4 regions of the Oceanimonas sp. GK1 genome follow, and region 4 is predicted to be linked to each of the others. Evidence: predicted binding sites of a transcription regulator. Region 4 holds the regulator's gene; each other region holds the start of a gene.

Evidence for each region. Region 4 encodes sigma-54, which starts transcription at its own class of promoters, with help from an activator protein. Its sites were predicted from a motif close to TGGCACNGTTTTNGCTT; they were not measured.
Region 1: the regulator sigma-54 is predicted to act here: its motif matches at 1,488-1,504, upstream of GU3_RS13735 (flagellar hook-length control protein FliK).
Region 2: the regulator sigma-54 is predicted to act here: its motif matches at 1,875-1,891, upstream of GU3_RS14005 (flagellar assembly protein T N-terminal domain-containing protein).
Region 3: the regulator sigma-54 is predicted to act here: its motif matches at 1,692-1,708, upstream of flgA (flagellar basal body P-ring formation chaperone FlgA).

The regions. Positions count from the first base shown of each region.
Region 1 covers NC_016745.1:2,906,178-2,909,381, reverse strand. The annotation lists gene fliI (flagellar protein export ATPase FliI) at 1-933, shown strand, start outside; gene fliJ (flagellar export protein FliJ) at 930-1,367, shown strand; gene GU3_RS13735 (flagellar hook-length control protein FliK) at 1,574-3,204, shown strand, end outside.
Region 2 covers NC_016745.1:2,961,292-2,964,495, reverse strand. The annotation lists gene GU3_RS14015 (SDR family oxidoreductase) at 1-456, opposite strand, end outside; tRNA gene GU3_RS14010 (tRNA-Arg) at 520-594, opposite strand; gene GU3_RS14005 (flagellar assembly protein T N-terminal domain-containing protein) at 671-1,804, opposite strand; gene GU3_RS14000 (FlgO family outer membrane protein) at 1,983-2,711, shown strand; gene GU3_RS13995 (LPP20 family lipoprotein) at 2,701-3,102, shown strand; gene flgN (flagellar export chaperone FlgN) at 3,119-3,204, opposite strand, start outside.
Region 3 covers NC_016745.1:2,958,037-2,961,240, forward strand. The annotation lists gene GU3_RS13970 (protein-glutamate O-methyltransferase CheR) at 1-715, opposite strand, end outside; gene GU3_RS13975 (chemotaxis protein CheV) at 736-1,647, opposite strand; gene flgA (flagellar basal body P-ring formation chaperone FlgA) at 1,818-2,537, shown strand; gene flgM (flagellar biosynthesis anti-sigma factor FlgM) at 2,605-2,928, shown strand; gene flgN (flagellar export chaperone FlgN) at 2,928-3,204, shown strand, end outside.
Region 4 covers NC_016745.1:908,396-911,599, forward strand. The annotation lists gene rapZ (RNase adapter RapZ) at 1-456, opposite strand, end outside; gene ptsN (PTS IIA-like nitrogen regulatory protein PtsN) at 466-912, opposite strand; gene hpf (ribosome hibernation promoting factor) at 915-1,202, opposite strand; gene GU3_RS04290 (RNA polymerase factor sigma-54) at 1,227-2,663, opposite strand; gene lptB (LPS export ABC transporter ATP-binding protein) at 2,705-3,204, opposite strand, start outside.

The DNA.
Region 1 (3,204 bases), 1.5 Mb from region 4:
CGCAAGCCCATTGAGGCGCCCATGGACGTGGGGGTGCGCGCCATCAACTCGGTGCTTACCGTAGGCCAGGGCCAGCGCATGGGGCTGTTTGCCGGCTCCGGGGTGGGCAAGAGTGTGCTGCTGGGCATGATGACCCGGGGCGCCAGGGCCGATGTGGTGGTGGTGGGGCTTATTGGCGAGCGGGGCCGGGAGGTCAAGGAGTTCATCGACGTGATCCTGGGGGACGAAGGCCGGGCCCGCGCCGTGGTGGTGGCGGCCCCGGCCGATGCCTCGCCGCTGATGCGGCTCAAGGGCTGTGAAACCGCCCTGACCCTGGCAGAGTATTATCGGGATCAGGGGCTGAACGTGTTGCTGCTGATGGACTCGCTCACCCGCTATGCCCAAGCCCAGCGGGAAATTGCCCTGGCGGTGGGGGAGCCGCCGGCGAGCAAGGGCTATCCGCCCTCGGTGTTCGCCAAATTGCCGGCGCTGGTGGAGCGGGCCGGCAACGGCGGCGAAGGCCAGGGCAGCATTACCGCCTTTTTTACCGTGCTCACCGAGGGCGACGACCTGCAGGATCCCATTGCCGATGCCGCCCGGGCCATTCTCGACGGCCATATCGTGCTGTCGCGTCAATTGGCCGACAGCGGACATTACCCGGCCATCGACATTGAAAAGTCCATCAGCCGGGTGATGACGGCGGTCACCACCCCGGAGCATCAGCAGCAGGCCAGGGTGCTCAAGCAGGCCTATGCCCTCTACCAGCAGAACCACGATCTGATCAACCTGGGGGCCTACAAAAGCGGCGCCGATCCCAGGCTCGACATGGCCATTACCATTCGTCCGCGCCTGGATCGTTTCCTGACCCAGACCATGACCGAGGTGTTTGACTTCGAGTCCTGCCTCAAGGAGCTGGCGGTAGTGGCCATGCCGCTGCTGAGGGCTGGCGGATGAGCCGGGCATTGACCCTGTTGCTGGAGCAGCTGGAGGGGGAAGAGCGCAAGGCGGCGGCGGAGCTCAATATCGCCCAGTTGCAGCTGCAGCAGATGGAGCAGCAGTTGCAGACCCTCAGCCAGTATCAGCGCCAGTATGTGCAGACCTTTCAGCAGCGCGGCCGAAGCGGGCTGGAAGCCCACCAGTTCGGCCATTTCCGTGGCTTTATCGACAAGCTGGAAGTGGCCCAGCAACAGCAACAGCAGGGCCTGCAGCAGGCCCGGGATCAATTGGCCCAAAGCCGCGATGCCTGGTTGGCGGTGCGCGCCCGCAAGCAGGCCATTGGCAAGTTAATGGAGCGCGAAAGCGAGCGCAAGCAACAGGAAGCCGCCCGTCAGGAGCAGAAGATGCTCGACAACCTCGCCATTTACCGCTTTCACCGCAAGCCGCTGTAGGTTTCCAATCCCTCCCTGACCCTCCCCTTGCAAAGGGGAGGGAATACATGACCGAGCCCTTGTGCACCTCCCCTTACCAAGGGTGAAGGGCGTGAAGGGGGGGGCAGGAAACCGCAAAGTTGGTACATAACTTGCTTTCATCACCTGCTCTGGCAGTTGACCAGCATTCGGGCCACGGTGGCCACAGCGACAATCAAGGGATCAGCATGACCACAGTCATTCCCGCCCTGTCCGGCGGCATGGGTTCAGCAAGGGCCGTTTCGCCGGTGGGCGACGCGGCAAAGTCCTCCGGCTTTGCCGAGCTGCTGGCGCAGGCCGCCACCGAGGCCGACACCGGCGCGGAAAAGTCCGCCGGCACCCTTGCCGCGGCAGCGCCCGCCGACGGCGGCAACGCCGAACCTGCCGGGGTTGAGCCTTCTGCCCAGGCTGACTCCGGTGCCGAGACGCCGTCAACGGCCCCCCTTTCAAAGACCGATGCCGACCAGCCGCAGAGTGAGCCTGACGCCGGGGAGCAGCTAGCTGACACCGGCGCCGCTTTGCCCGATGACGCCGTTGTGCCGGTGGTAGTGCCGGTAGTGGTGCCGGGCGGCAAGGCGCTGCCGGAGGCGGCAAATACTCTCAGTGAGCCGCCGGAAAACGAGCCCTCCCTGTCCCGGCAGGGTAACCCCGTGTCCGGTGTCCAGGAGGCTGCCGGGCAGCCGGCCAGCAAGCCACCGGCTGCCGCCACCGAGGGCGGCAATGCGTTGCAAAAGCCCTTAATGTCCGCGGCCCAGCCTGAGACGCCGCCGGCCGCCGATGGGAAAGCGTCGTCCGGTGAGGGGAAAACGGTGGTTGAGGGTGTGGCGCAGGAAAGCCCCGTGGCACACACGCCGAGCCGGGGCGTGGCCGCGCCGTCGTCTTCTGCCGACCAGACCGAGGCACCACCGGTGCCCGGCAAGCCCGATGCCGGCAAGCCTGAGTCAGACAAACTTGAATCAAACAACGCGGGCCGGGCCGCGGGAATATCCCTTTCCACCCTCACCATGTCGCCGGTCAGCGGAGCCGAACGCGCGCCGGTGACCCCCCAGGTTTCTGAAAAAGCGGCGGGGCTCCCAACCGGTGAGCAAACCCTGCCCGCCGCTGGCGGAGAGGAGGCTATCGAGGGCAAACCGGCCGGTGAACGCCCGGCGGACAGCATCAATCCCCGTCAGACCGGGGCATCCTTCCAAGGCGCGGTGGCCGAGTCTTCCTCCGTCCGCTCGGTGTCTTCCGCCCCGGTGCCTGATGACCCATCGGCCGCCGAGGGTGATGTGCAGGCCGCTCAGCCCAGACAGGATGCCGCTATCACTCGCCAGGACAGCCAGCGCCAGCCGGCCACCCCGGAGTGGCTGGCCCAGATTGAGCATGGCCGCCGCTGGCAACAGGCCCAGCAGTCCGGCATGGCCACCGAGCAGGCCTTGGTGAGCAACACCGATTCTCCCGATACCGACCTGCCGGTGATGGATAACGCCGCCGAGGCGAAAGACGAGTCGGCGGAGCCTGAAGATAATGCTTCCCGCACCGAGCAGCTGAGCGATGCCATGACCCAGACTCAGGGCAGTGTGACCCGTGACGCCAGCGGCCAGCCGCCGGTGACACCGGACGGGCAACAGCCGTTGGCGGCGGTGACCGCTGGTCGCGAAGCCGGTGCCACCGCGGCCGAGCGGGCGCCTCAGCCCCAGGGGGAGCGGCAGCTTAACCTGCACCAGGGGGCGCCGGAGCAGAATGCCCGCCAGCTCAGCCAGCAGGTGCAGGTGATGGTGAACCAGGACCTGCAGGAGGCGGATATTCGCCTCAATCCTTCCGAGCTGGGAGGCAT
Region 2 (3,204 bases), 1.5 Mb from region 4:
GGCGAACTTGCTGGCATTGTAGGCGCCGCGGTATTGCATGGCCACCAGCCCCAGCACCGAGCTGTTCTGAATAATGCGGCCTGCTCCGGCACCGAGCATGAGCGGCAGTACCAGCCGGGTGAGGTGATGGGTGCCGAACAGGTTGGTGTTGAACTGCTCGCGCAGGGCGGCGGTGGGCACGTCTTCCAGGGCGCCGGGCTGGCCGTAGGCGCCGTTGTTGAACAGACCATACAGCTGGCCGTCCGTCAGCGTCAGGGCCTGCTCCAGCCCCCGCTCGATGCTGGCCTCATCGGCCAGATCCAAGTGCACCGCCTTGAGCCCTTGCTGGCGCAGTTGCGCCACGTCCTGCTCATTGCGGGCCGAGGCGATGACGTTGAATCCCTGCTGGTGCAGGTAATGGGCGGCGGCGTGGCCAATGCCGGTAGCGCAACCGGTAATAAGCACGGATCTGGTCATGAATGGCTCCCGTTATCAAGATGGGGCCAATGTAACAGAAAAGGCGGGGAAACAGCGAAGGCCTGGCGTCCCCGGCAGGAATCGAACCTGCATCTAACCCTTAGGAGGGGCTTGTTTTATCCATTAAACTACGGGGACAAGGCGGGCACAATATTGCAAATTTCTTCCGGTGGCGCAACGTTGTGCCGAGCGTTTGGCGGTTATTCGAGCAGGGCTACAGCTGGGTGAGGCGGTCGCCGGGCATCACCGTCATGGCCCTGGCTTCGGCGTCGGCCGGGGCCAGCAGGCTGTAGTCGCCATGGCTTTGCTGCACCACAAAGGCGGCCTTTGACGAGGTCTCGCTGTAATAGCCCGGGGTAAGCTGGCGACGGTGAGTGAGGGTAAACCGGTCGCCCACCTGAATGCCTTCCCGCCGGCCCAGATCCATCAGTATGCCTTCTTCCGACTGCTGCACTATGTTGCCCACCGCCTTCAGGCAGGCCTGGGCCTTGATCACGTCCTGGCCGATGTTCGCCAGGACCTGCTCCACCGCCTGGCCGTAGCCGGACTGCCAGAAGCCCTGTTCATGCACATTGACCTTGTCGTGCCGGCGGTAGTCCCAGCTTGAGCGGGTCTGGTACTGGCGCTGCAGCAGCACATCGCCGGTGAGGCTGTCTTCCAGGGTGATGCGCATGCGAAAGGCCCGGGGAATCTCGGAAAAGGTCCACTTGGTCCAGTGGCCATCCTCAATGCTGATGTCTTCGATCACCCCGCTCAGCAGCAGCCGGGACCGCTGTTTGCCGGCGAGCAGGTCGCCGCCCCGGCGCAGCCCCGCTTCCCGGGGCAGGGCGGGGTCGGTGTCCAGACCGTGGGCAAGGGTAGACGTAATATTGACGCTGGGTTCCAGCCGGCTCGCCAGCCGCCGAGTGAGCGCCGTGCCCAGTTCATAGATCTGTCCGGTGGCGCCCTGCTGAGGGTGCTGCAGCGTGATGGGCGTCAGGCTCATGCCCGGGCGGTAGCGACCGGCGCACTGTTCCTGGCGGCGCTCGCCGGGCCAGATGTCGGCCCGCACCGTCAGCCACAGCCGGCCCTGCTCCCGGCGCTCGCTGAGGATCAGATAGTCCATCAGCTCGCCCTGGGCGGAAATATCCAGCTGCTGGCCGGCAAAGGCGCCGTTGGTGACCGACTGCACCGTGTTCAGGGAGGCGCCCGACTGCAGCAGAGCATCGCTCAGGGCCTGCTCCAGCGCCTGTTGGCGGGCGGTGTCGGCGCCGAGGCTCAGGGGGGCCGAGCCTTCGGCCTGATACCAGTCGGCCCGGGCCAGCAGCGGAAACAACAGCAACAGCACGGCAAGGGGGTTTTTGATCACGGACGCATCCTGTCAAACGGTGAGCCGCTTTTGAAAAAATCGCGGTTCCAGTGAGAATATGGCAAGGTTTATGCAAAATTCTTGCCGGGCGGTTTGCCGCCATCACCGGCTGTCTGAGTAAAGTTCATGCTCCGGCGGCCGATATATCATCAGTTTCTTTAACAACGGGAGCCTGTGAATGACCAGAGCCCTTATTCTGGCCGCCGTGCTGGGGTTGTCCGCCTGTACCGGGCAGCCCCGGTTTGACGGCCAAAACCACTATCTGCCTCACGATCATGCGGCTCATTATGTCAGTCACCAGGCCCTGGGAGAGCCACCGGCGCCCGCTCGTTCCCCTCGCCACAGCCAGGACGGGGTGCCCATGCGCATGAGTGCCGGCACCCGCAGCGCCTACCTGCCCGAGGCCGGCCCTTCACTGGTGGGCGGCCAGACCCAGCTGCAGCAGCACATGTCGGCGCTGGCCTACCGGCTGGTGTCGTCGGCCCATAACATGAACCGGCAGGCGGGCATTGCCGTCAGTGGCTTTGTCAGTCAGGAAGATTACACCCGCCAGGACGAATTCGGCCGCTTGTTATCGGAAACCATGATGTTTCAGCTTAATCAGTACGGCCTCAAGGTGGTGGACTTCAAGGCGCTGCCCTTTATTCGCATCACCCCCGAGGGAGATGTCAGCACCAGCCGGGATTACCGTCAGCTGAGCGGGCGCATCAATGCCCAGTATCTGCTGCACGGCACCATCAGCGACACCCTGGGGGGCAAACTGATTAATGCCCGGCTGATCTCCATGGCGGATCACGGCATGGTCAGCAGTGCCCAGCAGTTTGTGCCCGACTACCTGGTGGCGGCCATGCTGAACACGCGAGGTCCCGAGATCCCCGAGCACATCAGGAGACGTTATGACAAATAAGCTGTTGGCCCTGCTGGCGCTGGTCGGCCTTGCCGGTTGTGCCGGCCAGGGCTCGGCCGACGCCCCCGCCAGGGGCCATCTTTATGCGGTGGGTTATGCGCCCATCAGCCTGCAGCGGCCCGGGGACTATCAGCAGAAACTGCTGCACGCCATGCGCGCCTCGCGCCTGGATGCCTACCGGGAGCTGAGCGAACAGCTGAGCGGAGTGAGGGTATCGAGTTCCAGCCAGCTCGATAGTCATATTCTGCAGGACGGCACCGTCAGCAGCTCCAGCCGGGGCGTGGTGCGGGGCGCGCGGGTGGTCAACAGCTACCCCGACGGCGACATGTACGTCACCGAGCTGGAGCTGGATCTGGCGCTCTATCAGAGATTGCGGCGGGGCGAGCTGTAACGGGCGAAGGGGCGGCTTACACCTTGAAGCCGGCGCCCTTGTTGATGCCTTTGGTGTGGCCTTTCTGATCGTAAGTCATGCTCTGGCGCTCGTGCAGCCGGC
Region 3 (3,204 bases), 1.5 Mb from region 4:
TAAGGGCACCGGCAAACTGGTTAAGAATTTTGGATTTGTTCTCGGGAGAGAAATAAATCAACACGTTACGACAGAAAATAATGTCGAACTTGCCCAGTGAGGCATAGCTGTCGAGCAGGTTATAGGAGCGAAAGCTGACCATGTTTCTGATCCCCGCCTGCAACTGCATGCGACCCTCGCTCAGGGGAGTAAAAAAACGGCTGCGCCGCTCCGGCGACAGCCCCCGGGCCAGCGACAGGCTGTCGTAAATGCCGGTTTTGCAGTGCTCGAGCATGGTGGCGGAAATATCGGTGGCAAGAATTTGCAGCCCCGGCAAGGCCCCCGGCCGCCGGGCCGAATATTCCTGGGCGGTCATGGCAATGGAGTAGGGCTCCTGGCCCGACGAGCAGGCCGCGGACCAGATACGTAACGATTTGCCGGGCTTGGCCAGCTCCGGAAACAACCGCTCGCTGAGCTGAACAAACGGATAGACATCCCGAAACCAGAGGGTTTCGTTGGTGGTCATGGCGTCGATCACCGCCGTTTTGAGCTCCCGCTCCCGCAACTGCATGGAGCGCTCCAGCAGCTCGCCCATGGACGCAATGCCAAAACGCGCCAGCAACGGTGCCAGCCGGCTCTTGACCAGGTACTGCTTGCTGTTGCCCAGCACAATGCCGGTGTTGCTTTCCAGAAACCGGCAAAACGCCAAGTACTGCTCATCGGTGAAAGTTTTCATCCGTGTTCGTTACACCTTGTTCAGAGCGCGTTATTAACGGCCGTGGCCAGCTCATCGGGCTGAAACTTGGCAATAAAATTGTCGGCCCCGACCTTTTCGACCAGGGCCTTGTTGAAGACGCCGCTGAGGGAGGTATGCAGGATCACGTGCAAATCTTTAAGTGCCGGATGATTGCGGATTTCGGCGGTGAGGGTGTAACCGTCCATTTCCGGCATTTCCACGTCGGAGATCACCAGTGACAGTTGCTCGTGAATGGGGCCCTGCCCGGCCAGCTCCAGCAGCTTGTTCAGCGCCTGTTTGCCGTTTTCGGTGACGATGCATTCCAGCCCCAGGGATTCCACCGCCTTTTGCACCTGACGGCGGGCCACGGACGAGTCGTCGGCGATCAGCACCGGCTTGTGCTGTACCGCCTGTCGGTGGGACTGCTCAATGATGGACGCGTTCACCTCGGTGCTGGCCGGGGAAATTTCATCAAGGATCTTTTCCACGTCGAGAATTTCCACCAGCTCACCGTCGATTTCGGTCACTGCGGTCATGTAGTTGAAACGACCGGCCCCCTTGGGCGGCGGCAGTATCGACTCCCAGTTGACATTCACAATGCGCTCTACCGAGTTCACCAGAAAGCCCTGCACCGAACGGTTGTATTCGGAGATGATGGCAAAGCTGGTATCGGTCTGCTCAATGGGGCGGCCGCCCATGGCCTTGCTCAGATCGATAATGGAAATGGTCTGGCCGCGAATATTGGCCACCCCTCGAATCACCGGATGACGCTGGGGCAGGCTGCTGAGCCGGGGACACTGCAACACTTCCTTGACCTTGAAGACATTGATGCCAAATCTTTGGCGGCCATTGAGCCGGAACAACAATAATTCCAGCCGGTTCTGGCCCACCAGCTGGGTTCTCTGGTTTACCGAGTCAAGTACTCCCGCCATTATTCCGCCTCCAGAACGATTCGTGATGCCAAGCTTAAGGCGCATGGCATGTTTTATGCATTATTTGTCATCTGCTGTCACCTAGCTTAACACCGGCAATGTGCCAGCGCTACTTGAGCCCGGCAAAGAACGGGACCGGCGACAAGGGCGTTATCGGCGATGGAGTGAAGATGCTTAATGGTTTTTTTCCCCGGCGGCACGGCCGCCCGCCGGCCGCAACCCGGTTGGGCCTGGCGCTGCTGGCGTTCATGCCGCTGCTGGCCCAGGCGAACGTGCACGAACAGATTGGCCGCTACGCCGAGGACTATGTGCGCGATTTCGTGGTCGCCGGCCCCCGGGACAAAGTGGAAATCGAGGCCGCCGGCATTGATACCCGGCTGCAGCTGACCGAGTGCCCGGGCATGCTGACCGCCGAGCTGCGCGGCAGCGGCGAGGTCCGGCGCAACACCCATGTGCATCTGCAATGCCATGAAGAGCCGGGCTGGAGCCTGTTTGTGCCGGTACGGGTGCGCATTCTCAAGCCGGTGGTCACCGCCGCCTCCCCCATCGCCCGCAATACCCTGTTGCAGCCGGAGCAACTGCAGCTGAGCTACCAGGACGAGGTGCTGCTGCGCGGTGACGTCTTTGACGATATTCAGTCGCTGCTGGGGACCCGCAGCAAGCGGGATCTGCGCCCGGGCCGCCCGGTGCTTGCCAGCCAGTTGTGCGTGGTGTGCAAGGGCGACAAGGTCACCATAGTGGCCGAAACCGGCGGGCTGTCGATTCGCACCGAGGGTACCGCCGAGGAAGACGGCACCTTCAACGAGCATATTCGTATTCGCAACAGCCGCTCCGGGCGCCAGATTCAAGGGCGGATCAGCGAAGCCGGGGTGGTGAAGGTCGCCCTGTAAATTCTGCTAAAGTTGCCAGTAGATCGGTCGATAACCGAATGACAGCAGCAAATCAGGATTGAATCTTATGGCCATCGACAAGCTTCCTCCCGGCATTCATAACAGCCCGTCGGTCAGCGGCAACAAGTACCCGCAGAAAAACGACGCAACCCAGACCCAGCCCGGCTCTTCGCCTTCGGTCAGTGCCGGCCGGGATGAAGTGACCCTGACCCCGGAAGCCAAACAGCTCAGCCGTATGCAGCAAAGCCTGCAGGCCGGCGGCGACACCGACAACAGCGCCCGGCTGGACGCCATTAAAAAGGCGGTCAATGAAGGCAGCTATCAGGTGAATGCCGACCGGCTGGCGGGCAACATCCTCAATCTGGAACAAGACATAGAGTCCCTGTATTAATGAGTCTTGATACGCTGCTGCAACAACAACAGGAACAACTTCAGCGCCTGCTCGATCTGACCGAGCAGGAGCTTGCGCTTATCGTCAAGCGCAAGGCGCTGGAACTGCCGCCCCTTACCGAGCAAAAGCAACAGCTGCTGCTCGCCATTCAGGCCACCGATGCCAGCCTGTGCGCCCATCCCGAGGTGACCGAACTGACCACCACGTACCGCCCCCGGGTCGATGCCCTGCGTGACCTGATGGCCCGCTGCCAGGACCGTAACCAGGTGGCGGAGC
Region 4 (3,204 bases):
TTCACGAATGATCTCGCTGAGATCGTGAATGCTCAAGGCGGAAGTGTCGATGCGCAGATCCGCATCCGACGACAGCGGCGCCAGCAGGTGGGTTTCTTCGCGAATGGCCTCGTCCAGGGTCAGGCTGTGGCGGGACAGGGGATGCAGCCTACGGGTGTCGCCAAAACGACGGATCAGCACCGAGTTGTCGGCGTCGATAAAGAAGCTGGACAGCTGCACGTCGTCCATGGCCCGCACTTCGGCGAGAAAGGCCTCAAGCTGCTCGGGACTGTCGGGCAGGTTGCGTACGTCTATGCTCACGGCCACGGCCCCGGGCTTGTCCTGGCGCAGACGCACCAGCTCCGGCAGCAGTGCCACCGGCAGGTTGTCGACGCAGTAGTGGCCGAGATCCTCAAGCACCCGCAACGCCACTGTCTTGCCCGACCCGGAACGGCCACTGACAATCACCAGCTGCATCTTGGCTCCTCAGGCTGAAATCATGATTTGATAAAGTTCTTCGTCACTGCCGGCCTGACGCAGTTGCCGGCAGACCTGCTTGTTGCTCAGCTTCTCGGCGATCAGCGACAGGGTTTTAAGGTGCTGTTTGCATTCCTGCTCCGGCACCAGCAGGGCAAACACCAGACCGACCGGCTGATTGTCGATGGCATCGAACTCCACTGGCTCGGCAAAGGTAAGCAGTACGGCCGTCGCCTTGTTGTCATTACCGATCCGGCCATGGGGAATGGCGATGCCGTTGCCAATGCCGGTACTGCCCATTTTCTCCCGGGCCAGCAGACAGTCAAAAAGCGACTGGCTGCCGATATTGAGGTGGTCGGCAGCCAGCTCGCTGATGATTTCCAGAGCACGTTTTTTGCTCGTGCAGGGAACTGCACTGCGGGTGCAGTCCCTGCTTAGTATGTCGGCGACTTCCATGGTTACTTTTGCTTGAGCTTCTCTTTGTGTTTGATGATCTGGCGATCCAGCTTGTCGATGAGGCCATCGATGGCGGCATACATGTTTTCGTGCTGGGCGTTGGCGAACAGCTCACCGCCACTGACATGCAGCTTGGCCTCGGCAATCTGCTGCATTTTTTCCACATTGAGGATGACGTGCGCATTGGTGATGTGATCGAAGTGGCGTTCCAGCCGGGAAAACTTGCTGTTTACATAATCACGCAGTGCATCGGTGATTTCGACATGGTGTCCAGTCAGATTAATTTGCATAACGTCTTCCTTCTGTCGTTGCCTTTAAACCAGGCGTTTGCGCTGATTGGAAGGGGGAATGGCCAGTGACTCCCTGTACTTGGCGATGGTCCGCCTGGCCACCTTGATCCCCTGGTCGGCCAGCAGCTGGGCAATTTTGCTGTCGCTCAGCGGCTTGGCCGGGTTTTCGGCCCCGACCAGTTTTCTGATCAGGGCGCGAATTGCCGTGGAAGAACACTCACCGCCATCGTCGGTGCCCACATGGCTGGAGAAGAAGTACTTGAGTTCAAACACGCCTCTGGGGGTGTGCATGAACTTCTGGGTGGTCACCCGGGAAATGGTGGACTCATGCATTTCCACCGCCTCCGCCACATGGTTCAGCACCATGGGCTTCATGGCCTCTTCTCCATACTCAAAGAATGCCTGTTGTTGTTCAACAATACAATTGGCAACCTTGAGCAGCGTCTCATTTCGGCTTTCAAGGCTTTTGAGGAACCATTTGGCATCCTGCAAATGGTTGCGAATAAACTGGCCGTCTTCGCTGTTTCTGGGCTTGTTGGCCAGGGCCGCATAGGTCTGGTTGAGCCGTACCTTGGGCATGGCCTCGGGGTTGAGCTCCGCCACCCAGGCGCCGCTGCGTTTGGTGACCACCACGTCGGGAATAACGTATTCGGAGTTGCCCTGAAGAATGCTGCTGCCGGGGCGGGGCTCGAGCTGCTGGATCAGGGCCAGCACTGCGCGCAGCTCCTCTTCCCGGAGTTTGGTCTTGCGCTGCAGGCTGCGATAGTCCCGGTTGCCGAGCAGGTCCATGTGCTGCAGCAGCAGGTTGCGGGCCTCGGCCAGCCAGGGGGTGTCGGGCGGAAACTGGTCCAGCTGAATGCACAGGCATTCCTGCACGCTGCGGGCGGCCACGCCGACGGGATCGAAGTGCTGAATGCGCTTGAGCACGGCTTCCACTTCGTCCGCCTCTATGTCCAGCTCGTCCGCCGACACCGCCTGCAGCAAGTCGTTGATATCGGCGGTAAGGTAACCGGCATCGTCGATGGCGTCGATAATGGCCAGGGCAATGGCCTGATCGGTCTCGCTGAAGGGGGTCAGGTTCATCTGCCAGATCAGGTAGTCCTGCAGGCTTTCGGTGGTTTCACCCTGGTAGACGGTGTCTTCCAGCCCTTCCGGCAGGCCGGCGCCGCCGCTGACGGGAGAGGCGGTGTACACCTCTTCCCAGCTGGTGTCCATGGGCAGATCTTCACCCAGCTGGTTGCGCTCCATGGCGGTATCCGAAGCCATCTGCTCTTCGTTGCGGTTGTCGTCGACCTTGATGCTGTCCGGCTCCTCCTGCTCCAGCAGCGGGTTGCTGTCCAGGGCCATCTGGATTTCCTGCTGCAGTTCCATGCTGGACAGTTGCAGCAGGCGAATGGCCTGCTGCAACTGGGGGGTCATGGTCAGCTGTTGGCCAAGGCGTAACTGAAGAGTGGGCTTCATTCGTTGCAACGTCCTTCCTAATCAACCGCGTCGCGGTGCCGTCAAAGGCTGAATTGTTCGCCGAGATAGACCTTTTTGACCTGTTCGTTGGCCAGTATCTCCGCCGGGGTCCCGGCCGCAATCCGATGGCCATGACTGACAATATAGGCCTTTTCGCATACGTCCAGGGTTTCGCGCACGTTGTGATCGGTGATCAGCACGCCCAGACCCCGTTCCTTCAGGTGCAGAATGATCTTCTTGATGTCTATGACAGAAATGGGATCCACGCCGGCAAAGGGTTCATCGAGCAGTATAAAGCGCGGATCTGCCGCCAGTGCCCGGGCGATCTCCACCCGTCGCCGTTCGCCGCCGGACAGGCTCATGCCTAAGCTGTCGCGAATATGGGTGATGTTGAACTCTTCCAGCAGCTGCTCCATTTTTTCGTTACGGCCGTCGGCATTCAGATCCTTGCGGGTCTGCAAGACCGCCATCAGGTTGTCGGCCACGCTCAGGCGGCGAAAAATGGAGGCTTCCTGAGGCAGGTAGCCGATGCCGGCCCGGG